DNA from 3 places in the Paenibacillus sp. FSL R7-0026 genome. Region 3 is predicted to be linked to each of the others. Evidence: predicted binding sites of a transcription regulator. Region 3 holds the regulator's gene; each other region holds the start of a gene.

The links. The regulator Rex, encoded in region 3, represses fermentation and respiration genes when NADH is low (regulators of the CRP and FNR family bind a similar motif). The targets are predictions, from matches to a motif close to TTGTGAAATATTTCACAA.
Region 1: a site for Rex is predicted at 2,391-2,408, ahead of nirB (nitrite reductase large subunit NirB). Genes of this name have one in related genera too.
Region 2: a site for Rex is predicted at 2,597-2,614, ahead of MKY44_RS13610 (cytochrome ubiquinol oxidase subunit I). Genes of this name have one in related genera too.

The regions. Positions count from the first base shown of each region.
Region 1 covers NZ_JBBORG010000001.1:4,534,557-4,542,936, reverse strand. Annotated here, with positions in the region: gene nirB (nitrite reductase large subunit NirB) at 1-2,301, opposite strand, end outside; gene MKY44_RS20085 (metal-dependent hydrolase) at 2,577-3,284, shown strand; gene MKY44_RS20080 (hypothetical protein) at 3,516-3,836, opposite strand; gene MKY44_RS20075 (M42 family metallopeptidase) at 4,065-5,138, opposite strand; gene spoVAC (stage V sporulation protein AC) at 5,925-6,428, shown strand; gene spoVAD (stage V sporulation protein AD) at 6,425-7,441, shown strand; gene spoVAE (stage V sporulation protein AE) at 7,447-7,797, shown strand; gene MKY44_RS20055 (AAA family ATPase) at 8,006-8,380, shown strand, end outside.
Region 2 covers NZ_JBBORG010000001.1:3,016,800-3,025,179, forward strand. Annotated here, with positions in the region: gene MKY44_RS13600 (LysR family transcriptional regulator) at 1-796, opposite strand, end outside; gene MKY44_RS13605 (MFS transporter) at 906-2,297, shown strand; gene MKY44_RS13610 (cytochrome ubiquinol oxidase subunit I) at 2,692-4,056, shown strand; gene MKY44_RS13615 (cytochrome d ubiquinol oxidase subunit II) at 4,056-5,069, shown strand; gene cydD (thiol reductant ABC exporter subunit CydD) at 5,084-6,907, shown strand; gene cydC (thiol reductant ABC exporter subunit CydC) at 6,904-8,380, shown strand, end outside.
Region 3 covers NZ_JBBORG010000001.1:3,964,582-3,972,961, reverse strand. Annotated here, with positions in the region: gene panC (pantoate--beta-alanine ligase) at 1-349, shown strand, start outside; gene panD (aspartate 1-decarboxylase) at 342-725, shown strand; gene MKY44_RS17425 (tetratricopeptide repeat protein) at 819-1,466, shown strand; gene dinG (ATP-dependent DNA helicase DinG) at 1,609-4,470, shown strand; gene MKY44_RS17415 (redox-sensing transcriptional repressor Rex) at 4,689-5,342, shown strand; gene MKY44_RS17410 (amidohydrolase) at 5,329-6,636, shown strand; gene MKY44_RS17405 (DUF5590 domain-containing protein) at 6,674-7,204, shown strand; gene MKY44_RS17400 (hypothetical protein) at 7,506-8,033, shown strand; gene MKY44_RS17395 (AAA family ATPase) at 8,026-8,380, shown strand, end outside.

The DNA.
Region 1 (8,380 bases), 570 kb from region 3:
TTCCTCAAGGTTATCCACGACAACCGAACGAATATGCTCCAGACCCATGCGTTCCACCCACTCGGAAGTCCGTTCCAGATAGTTACCTGTCTCGCGGTAATATTGCATGATGGCTCCGCACAGTTCAATCAACTCTTCATCTGTTTTCACTTTGCATAAGGAATCAGCCAGTCTAGCTTTAATACCGCCGTTACCACCGATGAAGATTTCCCAGCCTCCGTCGTTACCAACGATACCGATATCTTTGGTACACGCCTCTGCACAGTTTCGCGGACAACCGTTGACGGCATATTTAAACTTGGCTGGCAGATCAAGACGTTCGAATTTACGTTCAATGCGAGCACCCATGGCCATGGAATCCTGTGTACCGAATCGGCAGAATTGGGAGCCGACACATGTTTTGACCGTACGCAGCGATTTGGCGTATGCATACCCTGAAGGCATATCCAGTTCAGCCCAGACTTTAGTCAGATCTTCTTTTTTAACACCAATCAAGTCGAGACGCTGACCACCGGTAACTTTGACTGCTTTCACATCATATTTGACTGAAACGTCAGCGATACGTTTGAGGTCCGCTGGTGTAGTCACCCCGCCATACATTCGAGGTACAACCGTATACGTTCCATCCTTTTGAATATTCGCGTTCATACGTTCGTTAACAAAACGGGATTCTTTCTCATCTTCGTGAGTATCTGGTGCAATCATGCCAAGGTAATAGTTGATCGCCGGACGACATTTGGAACAACCTTCAGGTTGACTCCAACCCAGTACATTCATGACCTCTTTGGTTGTTTGTAATCCTTTTTCACGAATCTCGGCTACGATTTCATCCCGTCCCATGGAAGTACATCCGCAGATGCCCTGTTTGCCTCCAGTACTGAAACTGTCTCCAAGTACATATTGCAGAATCTGTTCCACAACCGGTTTACACCCACCACAAGAGCGTGTTGCACCGGTACAGGCTTTGATTTCATCTACGCTGGTAAGTCCTTGATTTGTAATGACATCAACAATGGTTCCTTTAGTTACACCGTTACATCCACAAACAATCTCGTCTTCCGCCATCGTTTCTACAGAGGTGGTTTTCTTATGACCGCCGCAGCCTGTACCCATGAGTGAACCATACAATTCTTCGGTCATTTCGGTTTGATTTTTAATCAGTTTTTGCAATTCGGCAGAATCCGTAATGTCACCGAAGAGAACAGCGCCGACCATTTTATTATCACGAAGCAGAATTTTTTTGTAGGTCCGTTTCCAGTCATCTTTGTGCGAAATGACGGTGTGCTCTGGACTGTCGATGAATTCACCGGTTGAAAAGACGTCTACACCCGAAATTTTCAATTTCGTAGATACTACAGAACCTTCATATGGAGCGGTCTCCACACCGCAGATATGTTTCGCCAGAATCATACCTTGCTCGAACAATGGGGCAACGAGGCCGTAACATACCCCGCGGTGCTCTGTACATTCCCCGACCGAGTACACATTCTCAAATGAAGTCTGCATATAGTCATCCACGACAATACCCCGGTTCACTTCCATACCGCTTTCGCGGGCCACAGCCGTATTGGGTTTAATGCCTACAGCCATGACCACAAAATCAACATTCAGAACCGTATCATCTGCAAAACGAATCCCTTCAACGCGTTCGCCGCCCAGCAGTTCGGAAGTCTGCGCACCCATCTTGAACCGGATACCCTGACGTTCCAATTCAGCTTTTAACATGGCTGAAGCTTGTGGATCAAGCTGACGCTCCATCAAATCCTGCATCAAGTGCACTACGGTAACTTCCATGCCGAGTTGTACCAAACCTTTGGCAGCTTCAAGCCCCAGCAGTCCGCCCCCGATGACGGCCGCTCTTTTGTACTGTTTGGCAGCGTCGAGCATCACATTACAATCAGCGATATCGCGGAAACCGACAACACCCTCTTTGTCGTGTCCCGGTACGGGGAGAATGAAGGAGTTGGAGCCTGTTGCAATGATAATTTTGTCATAAGGAACGCGAGTTCCATCTTCAGTCACAACTTCGTGTGTCTCGGCATCGATTCGTGTAACCGTTGTGCCTGTGTGCAGCGTAATGCCGTAATCTTCATACCAGTGAAGGTCGTTCAGCACGATGTCATCCAGTGTTTTGCTTCCTTCCAATACATAGGACAACATAATGCGGTTGTAGTTAGGGTGGGGCTCTGTGCCAAAAACGGTAATATCAAATCGCGATGTTAATTTCAAAATTTGTTCTACGGTACTGATTCCTGCCATTCCGTTACCTATGATAACGAGTTTCTCTTTTTTTCCGTTCATGTGTGTATGCCTCCTTGGATAGACGCTGTACATTACCAACAATTTTAGTGGTTTATATTTGAAATTATACAAGTAGTTGACGACAGTTTATGTGATTTAATTCACTAATAAAGATAGAAGAGTCATTAATATAATAGTGTGAGCCCTATCACAGAAAGTTATATTTATTTTCATACAAATAAGAAATGCGAACTATTGTTCTTATTTTGTTTTCGTTGTAAAATCGGAACTGGGCCGTATTGTTCCCGATTTCTTCGAAAGGACGTTTTTGCATCATGATGGGAAGATCCCACCTTATTATCGGGACAGGCGTGTCGCTTTCTGTTCTGCAGTTGGCCGGTATGCCGGTGACTGCACCGGCAGTTACGGTTGCTCTGATTGGTTCGTTATTGCCTGACATTGATGAGCCAAATTCGCTGCTGGTATCCAGAGCCTTGCCTAACAGTCTGATCAGGTTGTTACAGACGATTCTGTTGCCCACAGCTGTATTTGTGTACTTCTATGTTCATGCCAAACCATGGAACCTGTTGCTTGCGATCCTCATTGCGCTCGTGTCATTCCTGCCTTCACGTTCGCTTCGCAAAGTGTTGATGTTTGCGATTGGACTTGGGCTGGTCTTCTATGGTCACGCGTTCGCACCGTGGAACTTGATTGCGGGCAGTTTGTTAATGCTCTGCACCACACTGACTCATAGGGGACTGACACATACCCTATACGGAACCGCAATATGGGCGGGCTTGTTGTACAGCACGACCCAGCAGCAGGGACCGGAGATTTGGGTAGCGGGAGGCACGGCATATGCGATGCATCTGTTGGCCGATTCACTAACCAATCGGGGTATTCGTCCGTTACCACCGCTCAAGTGGCGCATACGGGTGAATCTGATGAGTACAGGGACCAAGCGTGGGGCCGTTGTAGAGAATGTCTGCATTGTGCTTACTCTTATTTTGGCCTGGATTGCATTCTCACCGCTATTTCTATAGCCATCCAAAAACGCCAGCCCGCATATTTTGGGCTGGCGTTTACAGGTATGGATTTCATAATGAATAAATCGTAATAACCTAGCCAATTCAGGATTGAGAAGGAGAATCAGTCAGGTCGTCAATATCGGAAGAACCGAATACAAATAAAACAACAAGAATGACAATGATCAGTAGTTCAGCGAACCCATTTCCGTCAAAGTCAGACATCACTTCAACCTCATTTCTTAGCGTTTAGGAATTGATTCTCTGTTGGAAAGCCCGTATAACGTCATTCAACGTCATATCGCCACCGATCTCATCGAGGAATTGCACCAGTTTATCTTGATTCGAGGGTGTAATATTTTGTAGCGATTTATACTGCCCGACCAGTTCAACGACCAGTGTAGCTTCTCGAAACAACGTGACCGCATCCACTCTTAACTTCCCACTTACCAGTAATGCTGCAACGATAAGTTCCAGATTTCTTCCTTTAAGGTTGCCATTGAGAAGGGTGTTTGCGGCATTTGTTTTTTTGGAACCTTTATTCGATTTTCCATTCCTTCTCACTGCCATAACAGGTCCCCCGCTGTTTGGTGTTTAATTCATCTTCCGTTATTGTATCTTATGTGTAATCCCATATAATGTTCGGCCTATTAATCTACGTACGTTGAACTAAAAAATATTTTCACTTTCCACTCCGAATGACAGAATAACCTTTCTCGTGTAAATGTGTCCAACTGATATAGTTGTGGATATAAAAAAGAGACCTCCCGATATAGTTAGGAGGTCTCTTGTCAACTGTTACGCGTTATTAATTATGGTATTCATCGTTGTCCGATCCAGACCTTTGACCAGCTTCACAATCAGCTCTTTGGCCGCATCGTAGTCATCCGTATGAATGATGGAAGAAGAGGTGTGGATATAACGAGCGCAGATACCAATAACTGTTGATGGTACACCAATTCCACTCAGGTGTACTTGACCTGCATCGGTACCACCTGGTGAGATGAAATATTGCATTTTGATCTGATTGGATGAAGCCGTATCTTGAACATATTCCACCATTCCGCGATGGGTGAACATGCCCGGGTCAAAAATACGAAGCAATGCGCCTTCTCCGATATGTCCAAATGACTGTTTGTCACCTGTCATATCATTCGCCGCGCTACAGTCAAGTGCAAAGAAGATATCAGGCTGAATCAGATTGGCCGCCGTACGTGCACCGCGAAGCCCCAGTTCTTCCTGAACCGTTGCACCAGCGTAAAGTGTGTTAGGTAGTTTTTCCTTGTGCAGCGCTTCAACCAGTTCAAGTGCAAGTCCTACGCCGTAACGATTATCCCACGCTTTAGCCATAATTTTCTTCGGGTTCGCCATCGGCGTGAATTCACAGATTGGTACGATCTGCATCCCTGGATGAATGCCCCAAGATTCTGCTTCTTCACGGTTGTCTGCTCCAATATCGAGATACATGGAATTCAAATCAACAGGTTTGTTCCGCTGGGACTCGTCCAGCAAGTGTGTAGGAGTAGAACCTACAACTCCGGTAATCCGACGATCAGGTGTGATGATTTCCAGTCGCTGAGACAGTACAGCCTGACTCCACCACCCACCCAGTGGACGGAATTTGACCATACCCGTTTCCGTAATGCCTGTAGTCATGAAACCTACTTCGTCAAAGTGTCCGGCTACCATAACTTTAGGACCGGATTCCTCCCCGCGTAATACACCAAATAGACTCCCCAGGCGATCCTGGACGAACTCATCGGTATAAGCGGAAAGCTTATCTTTCATCCAGCCGCGAAGCTCACGTTCAAAACCGGATGCGGAAGGAAATTCCGTCAACGTACGGAACATATCCATCGTTTTTTCATTCATGTGTCAACAACTCCTCTGTTGGTATGTATTTCAGGTCACAGTAGAACGGCTACCCGCCTGTTGTCCTTTTAAGATGTAATTCAAAAAGTCCACTTTTGATTACGAATCATGCCTAACGGCATGATCAGCATCGAATATGAAATTCAGCCGAAATGTCCGTTGCTCACGTAGTTTGCCTACGCTCCGCTACTCCATTTCTATCTTCATCCCATCTTCTTGGTACTGAAAACTAGACTTTTTGAACATGCACTTTAATATGCTGAGGACTTGTTATTTAACCACTGGTCACATTACAGTATGAACCTTGCGCAAGTGATTGTCCATGTTTATGTCACGTATTTAAGGCATATTTTGGGCGCTTACCGTGTCCAAGTTTCATGACTCTATCCGCTGTAGTCGCAGTCCTGATGCCACTTCAATGAATATGAATATATGGAGGAGATGTCATCATTTTGTGAAGTTCTATATTTCAATATTTGTTTTTCTGTCTACAGGAAGGAGCTAAATATCCAATGAAGCCTCCAGAAGAGGGCACGGAAAAAGTACTGTTTATCGTTCTTTTTATCTTGCTCGTGATTGTTCTTCTTTATTTATAGACGTATCTAAAGGTCCTCAGATCCGGCGTGTTCCCATCTTGCTTTCACAACATGATCTTGTTGGAAACATATGCTGTCTGTCGCCGGATACATAACCTTCCGATTATTAACAAACAATGAATATAGGATTACACACATTGGCATTCAGCCGTAGCTTTGAACCATTTTCACATAGAGGAGGTCTTGTATCTTGCCAGCTCAATCTGCATCCGGAAGCGAAAAAAAATCGTCGTCCCTGTCCATGGATGAAAAGGAGTACAAAAAAGTCGCAAAAAAACATGAGCCGCCTCGTCCAATCCTGAAAAATTGCCTCAAAGCATTTCTGGTTGGGGGTACCGTCTGTTTGATTGGACAGGCCATTCAAGAGGCTTTTATGGCCGGTTTCGACATGACATCGAAGGAAGCTTCCAGTCCTACGGTAGCGGTCATGATTCTCATATCGGTTATTCTAACGTGTCTCGGCGTTTACGATAAAATGGCTCAATGGGCAGGAGCAGGAACTGCTGTGCCGGTTACCGGCTTTGCCAATTCCATGTGTTCCGCTGCACTGGAACATCGTGCTGAAGGATTGGTGCTCGGTGTAGGGGCCAACATGTTTAAACTTGCTGGTTCCGTTATTGTGTTTGGTGTCGTGGCAGCATTTGTCGTAGGGATTGTTTACGCCTTTTTAGGATTTGGAGGTGGGCACCTATGAAGCGATTGGGTCGCCAGACATGGCAGTTTGAAAATCGTCCGCGGATCATCGGTAAAGCCGCAGTTGTAGGACCAGAAGAAGGCGAGGGTCCACTGTCATCTGATTTCGATTATGTCTACGACAACCTCGAGATCGGCGAGAAAACGTGGGAAAAGGGAGAACGCAAACTGCTCGAACAGGCCTCCCAACTGGCTTTGGTTAATGCAAATATCACCAAGGAAGAGCTTCAATTTTTTGTTGGTGGAGATCTGATGAATCAGATTATCAGCAGTTCCTTTTCAGCACGAAAACTGGGTGTACCTTACCTGGGTGTCTTTGGTGCTTGCTCCACATCCATGGAAACATTAGCTCTGGCCTCCATGATTGTTGACTCCGGAGCTGGAGATTATGTCCTTGCAGGAACGGTGAGCCATAACTGTACGGTGGAGAAACAATTTCGGTATCCGACGGAGTATGGCTCCCAAAAGCCGCCTTATGCGCAATATACCGTCACAGGAGCAGGGTGTGGTGTGGTCTCCCGTACTGGTGATGGTCCCGTTGTTACCAAAGCCACCATTGGACGCATTATGGACTTGGGCATCAAGGATCCCTTTAATATGGGTTCAGCCATGGCGCCAGCAGCAGCCGACACTATAATCTCTCATTTCAGGGATACGGGATTGGAACCCGGCTATTATGATCTCATTGTGACTGGGGATCTGGCTTCCGTCGGTCTGCCTATTACAAAAGAGCTTTTGCAAAAAGAAGGCATTCCCATGGAACAGACGGTATTTAATGACTGCGGCCTGATGATCTATGATCGGGAGAAACAGCCTTATGTGGTTGCCGGGGGAAGTGGCTGCGGATGTTCTGCCACCGTCACCTATGGTCACATTTTGAACCGAATGCAGAAGGGTGATCTTAAACGGGTGCTCGTCGTAGCTACCGGGGCACTGTTGTCTCCAATATCGTACCAGCAGGGTGAAAGTATTCCTTGTATCGCACATGCCGTAGCCATAGAAATGGAGGGATAAAGGTAATGCAGTTCTTGTGGGCATTTATTGTTGGCGGTTTAATCTGTGTTATCGGACAGCTTCTAATGGATGGGGTTAAACTGACGCCAGCTCATACCATGAGTACACTTGTTGTAACAGGTGCGCTTGCGGATGCATTTGGCGTGTATGACCCCTTGGTTAAATTTGCAGGTGCGGGTGCTACCATCCCCATCACAAGTTTCGGTAATTCCTTGGTGCACGGGGCATTGACGGAGCTGGAAAAAGAGGGATGGCTGGGTGTGATTACAGGGATTTTTGACCTGACTGCGGCGGGAATATCGTCAGCGATCATCTTTTCTTTTCTCGCGGCATTGGTCGTTAGACCAAAAGGCTAACATAGAATGAGAAATCTACTTAAACATATTGCGATTCAGCAGAGGCTTCGGATAACTTTTATCCGGGGCTTTTTTGTCGTATTCATGCGAGAACTGCGGTGAATCTGACGGGCTGGAAACAAATTGTGAGTTCCTTCGAGTGTACTCGTGACTCTGGATCATGTACAATAAAAGGAAATCTGTATGCTTTTTTAGGAGGTTAGACCACATGCCTGTGCGCAAAGAGTCGATCCAAATCATATCCGCAGTTCGTTCTAATCTGGAATCCTGTATTATGGGGAAATCCTTTGAAATTCAACTTTTACTTACAGCTTTGCTTGCAGGCGGGCACGTTCTGATTGAAGACGTACCGGGAACTGGCAAAACGCAGTTAATCAAGGCATTATCGAAATCTATGCGTGGTGAGTACCGGCGTATTCAATGTAATCCTGATATTTTACCTAGTGATATTACGGGCGTATCTGTGTTCCATCCGAAGGATGAGCGTTTTTATTTCCGGCCAGGTCCTGTGATGACCAACATTTTGCTAGCTGATGAGATTAACCGGGCCACAACAAAAACCCAATCGGCTCTGCTCGAAGTG
Region 2 (8,380 bases), 950 kb from region 3:
AAAGTAGAGCGATTTCCCGAACGAGTTGATGTTCCTCTACCTGAAGATATCTAATACGCTCATGCGGGTTTCTGGCTGTGCTAGGTATAAACGCGAGACCGATCTCTGCCTCCACAAGGGCTGTTAATCTTGCAGGCTCATCACCTTCATATACATACTTCGGTAGGAAACCAGCGGATTGACATACGGAATCTACCATATCACGAACCCCATACCCTTGCTTCACCCCAACAAACCACTCGTCCTTAAGCTCGGTTAATTGAATGCTGCTTCGGTCTGCATATCGATGACCCATAGGAACAGCGACTACAATCGGATCGTCATATAGTATCTGACATTCGATATCGTCACCTTGAATCGGAGGGGAGGCCAGACAAAAGTCCACCTCGCCCCGATGTAGAAGTCTGGACATGTTTTCTAACGAAACCATTTGCACATGGAACTGAATATCTGGCTTGTTTTTCCGGAATTCCCGCAGTATGCCGGGCAATGTGCTTGCCGTAGTCACCGCCAATTGCAGTGTACCCTGATCCGGGTTGGAGAGGTCAGCGATTTCCCGTTTTCCTTGTTCCAATTCAAATAAGGCTTTTTCAGTTCGCTGAAGAAATGTTCTTCCAAAGTCGTTTAGTCGCAGCTTTCTCCCGATTCGATCAAATAAAGGGACTCCCAGGTCGTCCTCTAATCGTTGTATCGTTTTGCTCAGGGAGGATTGCGTGACATGCAGCTTTCCCGCAGCTTCCGTAACATGTTCGCATCGTGCCACCGTCAGGAAATATTTTAGTTGAAGAAGCTCCATTTGCACCATTCCTTCATTCCTTCTAGTTCATCAAATCATAACATATAATGCGTTGGAATAAATGAACACGTTCAAGTAAGATAACAGCAGAAGAGAGAGAGGTGCACCAATGAACGTTCGAAACAAAGGATTGATGTTAGCTGTTGGACTCGGAATTATGTTGAATCCGTTGAATTCCTCCATGATTTCTGTGGCTATTTCAAGATTGCAACAAGTGTATCAACTTAATTTTACAGCCGTTTCGTGGATTATTTTATCATTTTATATTGCCAGTGCTGTCGCTCAACCCGTCATGGGCAAGTGTAGTGATTTGTTTGGCCGCAGGAAGATCTTCCTCATGGGTCTTGTTATTGTTTTTGTATCGTCCATGCTTGCACCATGGTCTCCCAGTTTTTCGTGGCTCATCGTATTCCGGATTGTTCAATCGATTGGCACAAGCATGATGGTGGCCGTCGGAATGGCGATTGTTAGAATTAACGTGACTGAAAAACAAGCTTCCGCCTTGTCCACCTTGGCTATATTCCTTTCTGGAGCGGCTGCAATTGGACCTTTTATTGGTGGAGTTTTGATTCATTGGTGGGACTGGCACAGCATATTCTTCGTTAATATTCCGTTTGTCTTGGCAAGCTTTTGGTTCGCTTGGAAAACAATCCCGAAGGACGAGCAATCTTCGTCTATCTCTGGTCACATGTCCATTCGGCAATGGCTTGCGTTAATTGACGCACCAGGTATCCTGATGTTTACGGTAGCTTTGGTGACTCTACTCATCGGTTTACTTTCAGTAAATTCCACAGGAGATATTTCAACATGGCATCTGCTGTTAGGAGAGATCGGATTAATCGCACTCGTCATGTTCATCCGACATGAATTAAAAGCAGCCACGCCTTTTATCCCTCTGCGAACGTTTGCCTCATATCCCGAGATGACTTGGGTGAATGTGCAATACATGCTGGTTAACATCCTGTTTTATGCACTTTTTTTTGGAGTTCCTACGTATTTGAAGCAGGTACGTCATCTCAACGAAGTTCATACAGGAATGAGTATGCTTGCTTTGGGGTTATGCTCAGTCATTATTGCTCCGATCGCAGGGCGCTGGATTGACAGATCAGGATCACGGCCAGCTCTGATCGTATCCGCTTCTTTAATGACATTTGGATCTATATTAATCGTTGTTATGAATGAAACTTCTCCAATCTTCATAGTCATTGTTGCCTTAGCTTTATTTGGAATAAGTAACGGCCTAAACGCGGTCGGCATGCAAGCAGCACTGTTCAAAAGCACACCCAAAGAAATGATTGGAGTCGCATCGGGTATTTTTAATACATCACGCTACCTGGGGACCATTTTATCGTCGTTATTGATTGGAATTGTTATGGGGGATACATTCAATGTGACAGGATTTCAGATGCTTGGAATCATCCTTACGGTATTAGCTGCATCACTGATCATCATGAGCGTACGTCGCGAGGCAGGTGCGGTGAGTCCGGAGAAAGTGAAATAGAGAATCTTCCGTGCAATAACACGTTTACACCCAATGAATCAATAGCTCCATTGGGTGTATTTTTTGTTTTTCACCAAGTTGTCAGAAAGAGTTGATCCTTTCTTGAACGTTTAGGGTAGAAGACGTGTCTTTGATTGAATTAGGTAAAAATAAAGATATAATAATTTTGATTAATAGGTTTCGTTAGTACTTTAAGTGCATCAATATCAGATTTTAATAGGCATCCAATGATTGTTATTATCGTGGGCCTACAGGAGTAAACGCATTATAGGTGTGGCAAGATATCGTCATACCTAACTTTGTGAAATTTTTCGCAACTCTGCATTGAGCTTGGCCAAATCTGATATTGAATGTTTCTAAATTGAACAGAGTTTGAAAGGAGGCAACACAAAGAATGGCTATTGATACGGTTTTATGGAGCAGGCTAGTGACTGGTTTGACGCTCGGGTTCCACGTGATTTTTGCAACGCTTGGTGTCGGCGTACCTTTGATGATTGCTATTGCAGAGTTCATCGGCATTCGGAAGAAGGATCACCATTACATACTTATGGCAAAGAGGTGGTCCAGAGGGTTTGTCATTTCTGTCGCGGTTGGTGTCGTGACAGGCACAGCAATCTCACTACAGTTGGCCCTGGTATGGCCGAATTTTATGAAGTTGGCCGGGAATGTCATTGCACTGCCACTATTTATGGAAGTATTCGCGTTCTTTTTTGAAGCGATATTCCTGGGCATTTACCTGTATACGTGGGATCGGTTCAAAAATCCGTATATCCACTGGTTGCTGACTATTCCGATTGTCGCCGGGGCAGGCATGTCTGCTGTTTTTATTACAACAGTGAACGGATTCATGAACCAGCCTGAAGGTTTTGTCATGGAAGCAGGTCAATTCATGGCAGTGAACCCCGTGCAAGCGATGCTGAATACGGCGACGTTCTCCAAAGTGTTCCATGTATTAAGCTCGGCCTATCTGACAGGAGCTGCTCTGCTAGCAGGAATAGCAGCCTTTGCGATGCTGAGAAAAGGAGTGTCAGCCTACCACAAAAAAGGCTTGAATCTCATGATGGCCGTTGTGCTGGTATTCAGTTTGTTAAATTCTTTAGCTGGAGATGTGTCTGCCAAGTTTTTGGCTGAGCATCAGCCGGAGAAGCTCGCAGCTGCCGAGTGGCATTTCGAGACGGAAAGCGGCGCGGATTTGATTTTTTTGGGATGGCTGAATGCGGAACATGAAATTATAGGCGCTCTTCATTTACCGAAACTGCTCAGTTTCCTTGCCTTTGGAGACTTTAACGCCGAGGTAACCGGGCTGAATGAATTTCCACCAGATGAACACCCGCCCTTACTTGTGCATTATTTGTTTGATCTAATGGCTGGAATTGGATTCGCTCTGCTTGCTATATCAAGTCTGTACTTCCTGTTTGTATTCTGGAGGAAACGAAATCAGTTTAACAAGTGGATGCTTCGTATGGTTGCACTTAGTGCACCGCTTGCTTTTCTGGCTGTTGAAATGGGCTGGTTCTATGCAGAGATCGGACGGCAGCCATGGATCATCCGAGGTTATATGCGAGTGGAAGAGGCCGCTACTTCTTCACCGAGTGTAAGAATTTTATTTTTCGTCTTCTTGCTTCTATACATCGTGCTCGGCGTCATCTGTGTTCTCGTATTGAGACGTCTGTTCAATAATAATCCTGCTGAGCTTGAGATGGAGAAATGGTTGAAAGAGAAGCATGAGCAATCAGCCAAGAAAGGGGATCAGGCCTGATGAGTTATGAATTGATTGGTATATCCGTACTCTGGCTGTTCTTGTACGGCTATCTTATTGTAGCTTCCATTGATTTTGGAGCAGGTTTCTTCGCCTTTTATGCACGCCTGACAAAGCAGGATCACCTGATTAATCGTCTGATCTCCCGCTATCTATCACCGGTCTGGGAGATCACCAATGTATTTTTTGTCTTTTTCTATATTGGCATCGTTGGATTTTTCCCGGATACTGCTTACTATTATGGCTCCGCGCTGCTTGTTCCGGGAAGTATAGCCGTCATTTTACTTGCCATTCGTGGGTCGTTCTATGCTTTCGAAAATTATGGTTCCAAAAAAAGTATCGTGTATTTGTTTTTATACGGGGCTACAGGGTTGCTTATTCCGGCGTCATTGTCAGTGGCACTGACATTGTCTGAAGGTGGCTTTATTTTGAAACAAGGCGATACCGTTTCCCTGGATTACTGGGCACTATTTACGAATCCATTATCGTGGAGCATCGTTGGTCTAGCCATCGTGTCCGTATTGTTCATTAGCGGATCATTTCTCACATTTTACGCTTCTCGCGCAGAGGACCATTCGGCATTGAAGCTCATGCGGAACTATGCTTTGTTCTGGAGCACACCTACCATTATTCTCGCGCTGACTGCATTTATATATTTGGGTCAACACAATGAGCGTCATTTTCAAAACATGATGGATTTATGGTGGCTGCTGGCGCTTTCCGTTGCGTTTTTCATGATTGCCATGTGGCTGTTATATAACGGACGACGTTATGGATTAGCTTTTATAAGTATCATGCTGCAATTTTTCACAGCCTTTTTCGCTTACGGGATTGGGCAATATCCTTACATTCTCGATCCATACATCACCATTCAGAGCAGCGCCACATCACCTGCAATGGGTTTCGCCCTAGTGGTCGTGTTTATCGGTGGTCTATGCCTGTTAATTCCTTCTCTTATTCTGGTATTCAAACTGTTCCTGTTTGATGCGGATTATGTGAAAGGGAAAAAATAAAGGAGGAGCGTTCAATGAAGAGGAGAGCCAAATCCAATCTGATCTCGCAGCAAATGTCTTTACAACGAAAAAACAGACTTCTCCTTGCGATCATATCGCTGGCCCTTGGTGCAGCTATAATAAGCCAGGCCACCTTGGTGGCTGAAGCAGTCCAGCGAATCTTTGTAGAGAAAGCTTCCTTTTCATCAGTGGTCCTGTTGCTTGTCCTATTACTGGTTGTTATGGCTGTACGCTCACTGTTGTCGTATGGTAATGGGAAAGTGGGCTTGCATATGGCAGCACGCGCCAAGACGAATATGCGATCATCTGTGTTGCAGAACCTGACCCGCGCTTCCATGCCTTCAACCCTGAGTGGACAGACGGGAGGAAAGGTCAGCGTTGCTTTGGATGCTGTGGATGAAGCCGACAGTTATTTCAGTCAGTACATGCCGCGTATGATGGAAGCCGCGATGATCCCGATTCTGATTCTGGTTGTTACATTTACGCAGCACGCCAATACAGGCTGGATTATGCTGTTTACGGCACCATTTATCCCGCTGTTCATGATCTTGGTTGGGCTCAAGACAAAGAACAAATCAGAAGAAAAATACGCGCAACTGGCTGAGTTTTCCGGTACATTTCTGGATTCACTTCAGGGACTGGTTACGTTAAAAATATTCGGACGGGCTAAACGGCAGCAACAGGAAATTGAACGCAGCAGTCTGGGGTATCGTGATGCTACCATGGGCATTTTGAAAATTGCATTTACAAATACGTTTATGCTGGAATCGATCGTGATGTTAAGCATTGGTATTGTTGCGCTTGAACTGGCTATCCAGTTACTCGTTTTCAAATCGATGACCTTTCACACGGCCTTTCTCGTGTTGTTACTCGTTCCCGAGTTTTACAGTCTGTTGAAGAATACAGGAACGGCTTTTCACAGCGGGCGAACCAGTATGGGGGCCATTCGTAAGGTGGAACAAATGCTTGATGAAACAAGTATCAAGAGCACACAAACGGAGCCTGAAGATGGATCGGATCAAAGCGAATTAACCAATGTCGATGCAACAGCACAGACGGAAGAGCTCCGTACAGCTCGTGCCGAGTTGATAACAATGCCACCAACCATTGAACTGGACCATGTCCGATTCCAGTACACACCTGATTCCTTTGGACTTGAGACAGGACAGATCTCGATTGGACCGGGAGAACAGATCGCTATTGTAGGCAAAAGTGGCTCAGGTAAAACCACGTTGCTTCATCTCATTGCCGGTTTGCTGAAACCAGATTCGGGAGCGGTTCTGGTTAACGGAAGCCAGATTTCGCAACATGATGAGGCTGCATGGTTCGAGCGTGTTAGCTACATTACACAGCATCCGTATATTTTTGCAGGTACATTTGCCGAAAATATCGCGATTGGCGCGGGTCGGAACGTCACCAGAGCTGAAATTGAGCAGGCGGCAGAGGAAGCAGGGCTTGCTGGCGTTGTTGCACAATTGGAGCAGGGCTTGGATACGTTTGTTGGTGAGGGTGGCCGGGGGCTGTCTGGTGGGGAGAAGCAAAGACTTGCCTTGGCACGTGCTTTTCTGAAGAGACCATCCGTCATTTTATTCGATGAACCCACAGTCGGACTGGATCTGCACACTGAGCGGGTACTGCAACAATCCATTGCGTCATTAGCCAAAACAGCAACGATGATTACGGTGGCACACCGTTTATATACAATTCAACATGCGGACAACATTTTGTTTATGGACAATGGGGTATTGGTGGATTCAGGACATCATAAAGCGCTTCTGGCGCGCGTGCCTCAATATGCGGAGATGGTGGATGTACAACGGAAAGGGGGGTTAGCATGAATGAGCTGACGATTCTGTCAAAAGCGATGATTCAGGAGCGCAAGGATATCTTGCTTTCGATATTGGGCGGATTTATCGCCGGCATAGCAGGGGTAGCTCTCTTTTCCGCGAGTGGGTATATGATATCGCAAACGGTATTCGCGCCACCGTTGTACACCTTAATTGTACTCACCTCCATGGTCAAACTACTTGGTTTCCTTCGAGCGGCAAGTCGCTACGGGGAACGCTTGTATTCGCACAGAGCAACATTCTCCATGCTGAGCCGTTTGCGGACGTCCTTTTTTGCCAAACTGATCCCGGTAACGCCAGGTATATTGAACAAAAACCGAAGCGGGGATCTGCTTGCGCGGATCGTGGGTGATGTGGAAAGCTTGCAAAATTACTTTTTGCGGGTCGCGTATCCACCCATCATGGTCGTTATGGTGTTTTTGGCTACCATGCTGTTCACTTCGGCCTTTTCGATCTGGATTGCGTGTTTGTTAGTACTAGGTATGCTGATTACGGCATTTGTTGTACCAGGTATTGTCTTGTTAGGTCAGCGAAAAATACACGGACGTGTCCGCCAGCAACGGGCCTTGCTGTCCACGGAAGTAACCGAAGTGTTGTATGGTTTCAGGGATCTGAAAGTATACGGCCAATTGGAACAGCGTGAGCAACAGCTTCAGCAGGCTTCCGCTGCATTGGCAACGGAACAGAAACAAGCCGCTTCACACCTGCTGCGCGGGCAATCTATGCACGTTTTTGTGACGTATCTTGTTACATGGGGTGTACTAGCACTCAGCGCCTTCTTAATTGTGAATGGAGCGTTTGCCGGTGTATTCCTCGCCATGCTGATCCTGGCCACGCAGACCGTGTTCGAAGAAGCTGCGGCAATGGCTATATTACCTCTATATAAGCAGGACAGCGAGCACGCCGCTCAGCGACTGGCGGAAACGGTGCCAACCTCCGATGTGCAACCTGTACAGCCAAGCGGTGAAGTGTCATCCGATCAGGCAGTTTCGATTGAACTATCCGGTGTTAACTTCCAATATGAAGGGGAATGGAGACCGGCGCTGAGGGAGCTATCCCTGCAACTTGCAGCAGGCTCCAAAACAGCGATTGTCGGGCCGAGCGGGTCAGGCAAGTCAACGATTATCGATCTATTACTCAAGTTGCGTGCGCCAACGTCTGGTGAGATACGGTTAAACGATGTTCTGGTGCAGGAACTGAATGAAGAGAGCATTTGGCAAAGGACAAATGTTGTGTTGCAGCAAAGTCATTTCTTCCGGGGAACCATCCGGGATAACCTGTTGCTGAATGAAGAAGAACATTCAGATGAACAACTGTCGGCTGTGCTGGATAAAGTCCAACTGCCGAATAAGTTGTTGACCGACATGGTGTATGAAAAAGGGGAGAACCTGTCGGACGGTGAGAAGCAGCGGTTGGCTCTCGCACGGGCCATGCTGCGCAAAGGACGGTTATGGCTTCTGGACG
Region 3 (8,380 bases):
GGATGGTCTTGCTCTCAGTTCACGTAATGTCTATCTTAGCGCAGAACAGCGTACACAGTCCTTGGTTCTGTCGAAGGCACTGCGTGCAGCTCAGGAAGCCGCAGATACAGGTGTAGCTACTACAGCCGCAGATATCCGTCGTATTCTGCGCGAGCACATTGCAACCTCATCGCTTGCCGTTATCGACTACGCCGAGATTCAGGCTTTTCCAAGTCTGGAGCCGCTCGCAGATCAGGAAGAAGTTCAAGGACGTGATGATCTGCTCATCGCACTTGCGGTGAAATTCGGAAAAACAAGATTGATTGACAATATAAGGTTGCAAAAATCGGAGGTACTGTCCCATGTTTAGAACACTGATGAAATCCAAAATTCACCGGGCTACGGTAACGGAAGCCAATTTGAACTATGTGGGTAGCATTACCATAGATGAAGATTTGATGGAAACATCCGACATGATGGAAAACGAAAAAGTGCAAATTGTGAACAACAACAATGGTGCACGTCTGGAAACTTATGTGATTCCAGGACCGCGCGGAAGCGGGGTCATATGTCTTAACGGCGCAGCTGCACGTCTGGTGCAGCCTGGAGATAACGTCATTATCATTTCTTACGCCATGATGTCGCAAGAAGAGGCAAATACTCACAAACCAACCGTTGTATTTGTAGATGGACAGAATAAACCTGTACAAACGATGAAACAGGAAGTCCACGCAACAATTATGTAATCGACTGGTAAGGAGAATGAAATCGGCCCTTGAAGCAAAAAATGAGTACAGGTCACTGCACTAATCCATTTTTTCAAGGGTGGGGATGCATCGATGTTCCAGCATGTTTTCGCAGAAATGAACGACATGTTAGATGAAATTATCAAGAGCTATCCTTCCGCTGAAGGCCTGAACAAACAGGAATTGCTGCAAAAGTGGAACTTGCTTAAGCGGATGAGTGACGGAATGCTGGATGAATGGCTGATGTTTGAAGAAAAGATGAGCCAGGTGAGGGAGCGGGAGATGGATAAGCCTGCTTCCCTTGAACCGGAACAGGAAGCTGTTACCGCTCTGCCTGAACTCCATCTGGAATGTTTCAGTCGAGGTCAGGGTTATTTCAAATTACAGATGTATCCGCAGGCGATCATGCAGTTCTCCCGGGTTGTGACCGACCATCCGGAGAGTGCATTAACTCGTTTTTACCTGGCGCTCGCGTATCTGAATCTGGAACAAATGGCGGAAGCCGGGACACATTTGCAGCAGATCATGTACCTTAAAGGTTCACCTCGCTTGAAAGGGCTTGTATGTAACGCCCTGGGCTGTATTCAAGCCAAGCTTGCGAATCCCGAAGCTGCATGTTCACTCTTTGCACAGGCCCTTCAGTATGACCCGACATTGACCGAACCACTGTACAACATGGAAGCTTGCAGGTTGAACAGGGGAAAATTGCAATATGCTAATCAGCTGACGACCCTTCATTAAGCGGGAATTCGGCGACAAAAAAACGGTGTTCCCTCCTTTGGCATAGCGGCGGGGACACCGCTTTTTTGTCAGTTAATTTTCAAATCCCCTTTTTTTTGCTATGCTGTAACATAGACTGGAATGGAAGGGACCGTACATTGCAATGAAATTTGCCGTATTGGATTTCGAAACAACCGGCACGCAGTCCGACGGTGAGATTATACAGGCCGGACTTGCCATCATAGATCATGACTACAGCATAACTCAAATATATAGTTCTTATGTGAACCCTGGTGTACCGATTCCCCCGTTTATTTCGGGGTTGACGGGTATTACCGATGAAGATGTGGCGGACGCTCCTTCACTCGAAGAGATGATGATGGAGATGGTTCCGCTGCTTAATGATGTGGTGCTTGTTGGACACAACGTCGCTTTTGATTTTCACTTTTTGCAGAATGCTCTCGACCGTTGCGGTTATTTGCCGTTCACTGGCCGCATTCTGGACACGATTGATTTTCTGAAGATTACATTCCCATCACTAGGTTCTTATCAACTCGGTTATGTGTCTTCCGAATTTGGATTTCAACATGATCGCCCTCACCAGGCAGACAGTGATGCACTGGCGACAGCCTATGTGCTGCTCAAGTGTCTGGATGAGTTAAAGGAATTACCGCTCATAACGATTCAGCGCCTCAGTGACCTGTTTGCACCTGAAGACAGTGACTTGGGTTGGTTTTTGGACGGAATGCGCAGTGAGAAGGAAGCAGAGCCGATTCAGGATCTGGACGGACATACCTATTATCGTCAGCTTGCTCTTAATGTAAGTGATTGGACCGATATTGGCGCACCACGCGATGAGCGGGAGGCTAACCCCCTCGATGGTGTAAGCTTCGAACAGTTTATGGACCAGGTTCGGGAGAACCTGAAGGATACGCTGGATCATTACGAAGAGCGTGAAGCGCAGACTCAGATGTTCAGCAGTGTAAGGCAAGCCCTGGATGAAGAGAAACATCTCTTAATCGAAGCAGGAACAGGTACCGGTAAATCTCTAGGGTATCTGTTGCCTGCTATTTACGAAAGTGTGAAGCAAGAACAGAAAGTTATGGTCAGCACGCATACGATCAATCTGCAGGAGCAATTGAGAGAGCGGGACATTCCGATGCTGACTCAAGTGGTTCCGTTCCCGTTTAAGGCTGCTGTATTCAAAGGACGTGGACATTACCTGTGCCTACGCAAATTTGAACACAAAATCAATAAACGTGAGTTCGCTACACCCAAAGAGGATTACTTCACAGCCGCTCAGATGATCGTCTGGCTTACGCAGACCGAAACCGGAGATGATGAGGAACTTAACCTTAGCGGACGCGGAGGGGACTTCTGGGAGACGGTACAGAGCGAATCCGAATCATGTCTGGGAAGATCCTGTCCATGGTTCCGCAAATGTTTCTACCATCGTGCCAAACATGAGGCTGGGTTGTCTGATATCGTAATCACCAATCACTCCAAATTATTTACGGATGTGAAAGCCGCGCATCAGCTGCTGCCAGCCTATGAGAGTCTTGTGATCGATGAGGCACATCATCTGGAGGATGTCGCTGGTAAACATCTTGGAATGCATATGAAATATTTCACTTTGGTTCATACACTGACCCGCCTGTTTAAAGACAGTCGTAATGGACAGCTGCCTATGCTTCGGTCGCAGTTATCCGGGCATGAAAATTCGGTGCAATGGGGCTCCATGGTGGATCAGATGTTCCCGCTCGCTCTTGAAGTTAAGGAGCTGTGGGATCGTATGAGCGATGCCTTGTTTGGTCTGTTGCCTGAACGAAGTGATGCTTCACCGGGAGAGACGGGGCAATTTTCACTGCGTCTGAAAGCATCTCAGAAACCTGCAAAATGGCAGGAGTTGCAGGATCTGGAGAACCAGATCTATGTGACTCTGGGCGATTTGGTTCGCAAAGGGGACAAATTGCTGCTTGAGGTGAAAGAAGATCAGGATGATTATCAATCGGATAGTCTGATCACGGACATTACAGGATTACTGAAAGATCTGACCACATTGAAGGAAAATCTACGTTTCTTCATGCGTATGGATGACGCCAAAACGGTGTACTGGATGGAAGCCAGCGGCCAGTTCCGCAGCAAATCTCTCCAGCTGTATGCCGTACCTGTAGATGTGAGTGCACAACTTAAGGATTTGTTTTTTGACAAAAAGAAAAGTGTTGTTCTTACATCCGCTACGCTCTCCGTGGATAAGTCATTCCAGTTCATGATTGAACAGCTCGGCTTACAGGAAGCCGCCGAGAACAATCGGCTATTAACGTCGATGTTGCCATCACCTTTCAATTATCGCGATCAGGCACTTCTGGTGATTCCGCGTGATTTCCCAAGTGTGAAGGGAAGTGTGGGTGATGCGCACTTTGTCAATATGCTGGTGCAATCACTCGCAGAGACGGCAATTGCTACGCGTGGACGCATGATGGTTCTGTTTACTTCATACAAGATGTTGCGACAGGTCTATGATCCGCTGAAAGAAGCTCTGTCTGGCAACGACATCTCATTGCTTGGGCAAGGCGTTGACAGTGGAAGTCGTTCCAAATTGACTCGCAGGTTCCAAGATGCCAAAGCTACGGTACTTCTGGGTACAAGTAGCTTCTGGGAGGGTGTAGATATCCCGGGAGAGGCGCTAACCTGTCTCGCTATTGTGCGACTGCCTTTCCAGCCACCGAATCATCCGTTGGTGGAAGCCAAGAGTGAGTTGCTTCAGGAACAGAAGAAAAATCCGTTCATGAAACTGTCCGTGCCACAAGCGGTCATTCGTTTCAAGCAGGGATTTGGCCGATTGGTGCGTACAGCGAAGGATAGAGGAATTGTCATTGTTTATGATACACGGGTGATTGAAGCGTACTATGGTAAATTCTTTTTATATTCATTACCAGGTCCCAAAATGGAGCATATGCTCACGGAGCAGATGGTTCCACGAATTACCGAGTGGTTGGAAAAACCTGCTAATGAACAAAAATAATGGTTGTTTTGTTCGTTATATCATTGCATGACACTATCGTTTGGCGTTAAACTTTATTAGATATTTCCGTATCCGATTAAAGCAGTTGCACGTAAGAACTTATAACCTAAATTACAAGGAGCATTCTGTATAAAATGTCACGTTTATCTTTGAGTTTATACAGAATGCTCATCTTTTCATCTATTATTTTATCGTGGCCTTGGTAAGGGGGAGCAAGAATGAAATCGGATAAAATTTCGGAAGCGGTGGTACGACGTCTGCCTGTTTACTTGCGTTATTTGAGCGAGTTGCATCAGCGTGAGGTGGCTACTGTTTCTTCTCAAGAGCTTGGACAGAGGCTGGATCTGAATCCGGCCCAAATTCGTAAAGACCTGGCTTACTTCGGTGATTTTGGTCGTAAAGGGATCGGGTATGATGTATCCTATTTGATCGAGAAAATTCGTCACATTCTCAAAATTGATCAGCAAATTAATGTAGCTCTGGTAGGCGCGGGTAACCTCGGACAGGCCTTGTCCAACTACAACGCATATCTGAAAGACAACATGAAGATTGTTGCTGTATTTGATGCATATGGACCGAAGATTGGTAGTCAAATCAACAGTTTGACGGTAAAACCAATGAATGAATTGACGGAAGCGGTTAAAACGGATAACATCCGCATCGGTATTATCACGGTTCCGGATACGGAAGCCCAAAATGTAGCCGATCAGCTTATTGAATCGGGAATTGAAGCGATCCTTAATTTTGCACCAACAATTCTAAAAACACCGCCGCATATCCGCATTCACCATGCTGACTTTACAACGGATCTGCTAAGTTTGGCCTATTACTTGGAGACTGGAAAGGACGACGAGGAAGATGACAACAAATAGATGGGTAATTCACAACGGCAAATTTGCCGTTAATGAAGGCGGCACAACATGGAACGTGGTCCAAGGATACATGGTTGTTGAGAATGACAAGATTGTGCATATTGGTGAGACATTGCCGGATGAAGACAAAAATTGTACCAAAGTGGATGGAAAAGGACTGTTCTTCCTGCCGGGTCTGATCAATACGCATGGTCATGCAGCGATGTCGTTGCTCAGAGGGCACGGAGACGATCTTGCATTGCAAGTATGGTTGCAGGAAAAAATGTGGCCGATGGAAGCGAAAATGACTTCAGAAGACGTATATTGGGGAACTTCGCTATCAGTGCTTGAAATGTTGAAAGGCGGAACTACAGCGTTCCTGGACATGTACGATCATATGGATCAAGTTGCCAAAGTTGTGGAGCAATCCGGCGTTAGAGCAGCACTGGCACGTGGTGTAATCGGGCTGTGCTCGGAAGAAGAACAATTGCGGAAGCTGGAGGAGTCGGCTGCGTTTGCGCGTGAGTGGAATGGACAGGCAGATGGTCGCATTACAACCGTAATCTCGCCACATGCACCATATACATGCCCTCCTGACTACATAGAGAAGCTTGTGCAGGTCGCGAACGACCTAAACCTTCCCCTTCATACACATATGTCGGAAACGCTTCGTGAAGTCGAGCAGAACGTGGCTGATTATGGACTGCGTCCTGTGGCACATCTGGAGAAACTGGGCTTTTTCTCCCGTCCATCCCTGGTTGCACATGCGGTGCATCTGAATGACGAAGAGATTGAGATTCTGGCCCGACATGATGTGGCTGTGTCCCATAACCCGGGAAGTAACCTGAAACTCGCTTCCGGTGTTGCGCGGGTACCTGCGTTGCTGAAAGCAGGAGTTACTGTGTCACTCGGAACAGACGGACCGGCAAGCAACAACAACCTGGATATGTTCGAGGAAATGAGACTGGCTGCATTGATCCACAAAGGTGTATCCGGTGACCCGACGGCAGTGCCAGCAGGCGAAGCGTTACTACTCGGAACGTCATACGGTGCCAAATCCATCTTCTTGAACAATACCGGAGCACTCCAGGTCGGCATGAAGGCTGACTTTATCGCCTTGGACATTGAACAGGCACATTTCTATCCACATACAGACCTGATCTCACATACAATCTACTCGGCTTCTGCCAAAGATGTTGAGCACGTATGGGTGGATGGAAAACAAGTGGTGAAACATGGCGAATGTCTGACGCTGGATGAAGAACGCATTTTGCGTGAGTCTCAATTGGCATTTGATGGTCTGCTTGCTCGTTAATTGCAGGACAGCATCATAGGGAAAGGAAGTTCGGCTTTTGAAGAAAAAAAAGAAGTGGATATGGATTTCGCTGCTTGCACTGGTTCTGATTCTGTTTGGACTTCAGCGTTATTACGTCTATGTCACTCAGGACCAGCGCAAGGAAGAAGCGCTCGCTATACAAGCAGCACAGGAGCAACTGGGCATTACATCCTATGATGAATTGCGCAAGTACATCTGGGGAGACAAAGAAGGCTCTGACAACATCTACTGGACCCTGATCGGCAAAAACAAGGATAACCAGGATGTTATGGTCTGGGTTAAGTTCGACGCAAACAATCAACCGGCTAAGGGTGCAAACGCTGTACACAGTGAGCTACTGCAAAATGGTATGTCCGAAGCGCAGATACGCAATCGCTTTAGTTCCGAAGTTCCTGCCGGTGAGATTAAACGAATCATGCCCGGAGTTGTGAATGGAATATATGTGTGGCAAGTGTATTATAAAGACGGTACGCATAACCATTATCGCTTTTATCGTTTTAGCAACGGAGAACAGGTGGACCTGGTCTACACACTCCCGAACAGTTAGAACAAATAGAGTGACATAACTAGAGAATTAGAGAAATGAAAGAACCGGCAGACGGATATCCGACTGTACCGGTTCTTTGTGTTGTCTGTAAACATATTTGATTTAAATAGTTAAAATTAATAATTTATTCATATTTTCGCCTTCGAAATTGTATATACGATGTGATATACTCAGATATGTACTCAAAGTTGCATTCAAAAACAAATAAACCTGTCGAAATTATCGCAGGAGTCAATGTGCACATATTCGTATATACCAATAAGCCAGTAGGTTGGGCCAAAATCTGGGAGGGGTAATTCACTTGAAGCTAAAAGTATTGCCTATTGCTATAACTGCCGTCATTTCAGCCGTTGTGTTGTTTGGAGGTTGGTTTGTATATCGTCAGGTGGCTGTGCAGAATCCGATTGAAAAAATGGTAACCCAGTACGATGGAGTCAATGACGTTCAATTAACTATTAACCGCAATGACGTACAATTGAAACTGGATCTGCAACCTGATGTTGATTTGGGCAGACTGGTACAATATATTCACAAAGAAGGACAGACCCTGATTGGAACACGATCATTAAAATTGGACGTTGTGGATCATTCCAGTGAAGCACTGGAAAGTTGGTGGGGTGATGCCATGTTTACCGTAGCTCAGGCGATGGAGAACAAGCAATACACCGAGATTACACCAACGTTGTCAAAGATGGCGACGAATGGAATAAAGGTAAATACAGCGATGGATGACAACAATGTATATGTCAGTCTCAGAGACGGAGATGCCAGCAAGTTTATTATTCTGCCGCGTGTGCCCGGTCAGATAGGAGTGTGGCCTAATGCCTAAGTGGACAAAAGAAGTTGCCATCGGTTTTTTTCCCGTATTGATTATTTTCCTTGCTTTTACTGGTGTTAATATTGTTCCGATTCTAATTGCAGCGGTGCTTGTCGGAGCTTTGCTGTTCATGATGCAAATGCGTGGCGGGATTACAGTAGGCGCTGCACAGGAACGTAAACGGAAGAAAAAAGGACCTTCCAAGCTTACTTTTGAAGAAATTGGCGGACAGGACAGTGCCAAGCAGGAATTGCGTGAAGCACTTGACTTTCTCATCAAACATGAAGAAATTCGGAAGTTCGGGATTCGCCCGTTAAAAGGGATCTTGCTGACGGGTCCTCCAGGGACAGGGAAAACGT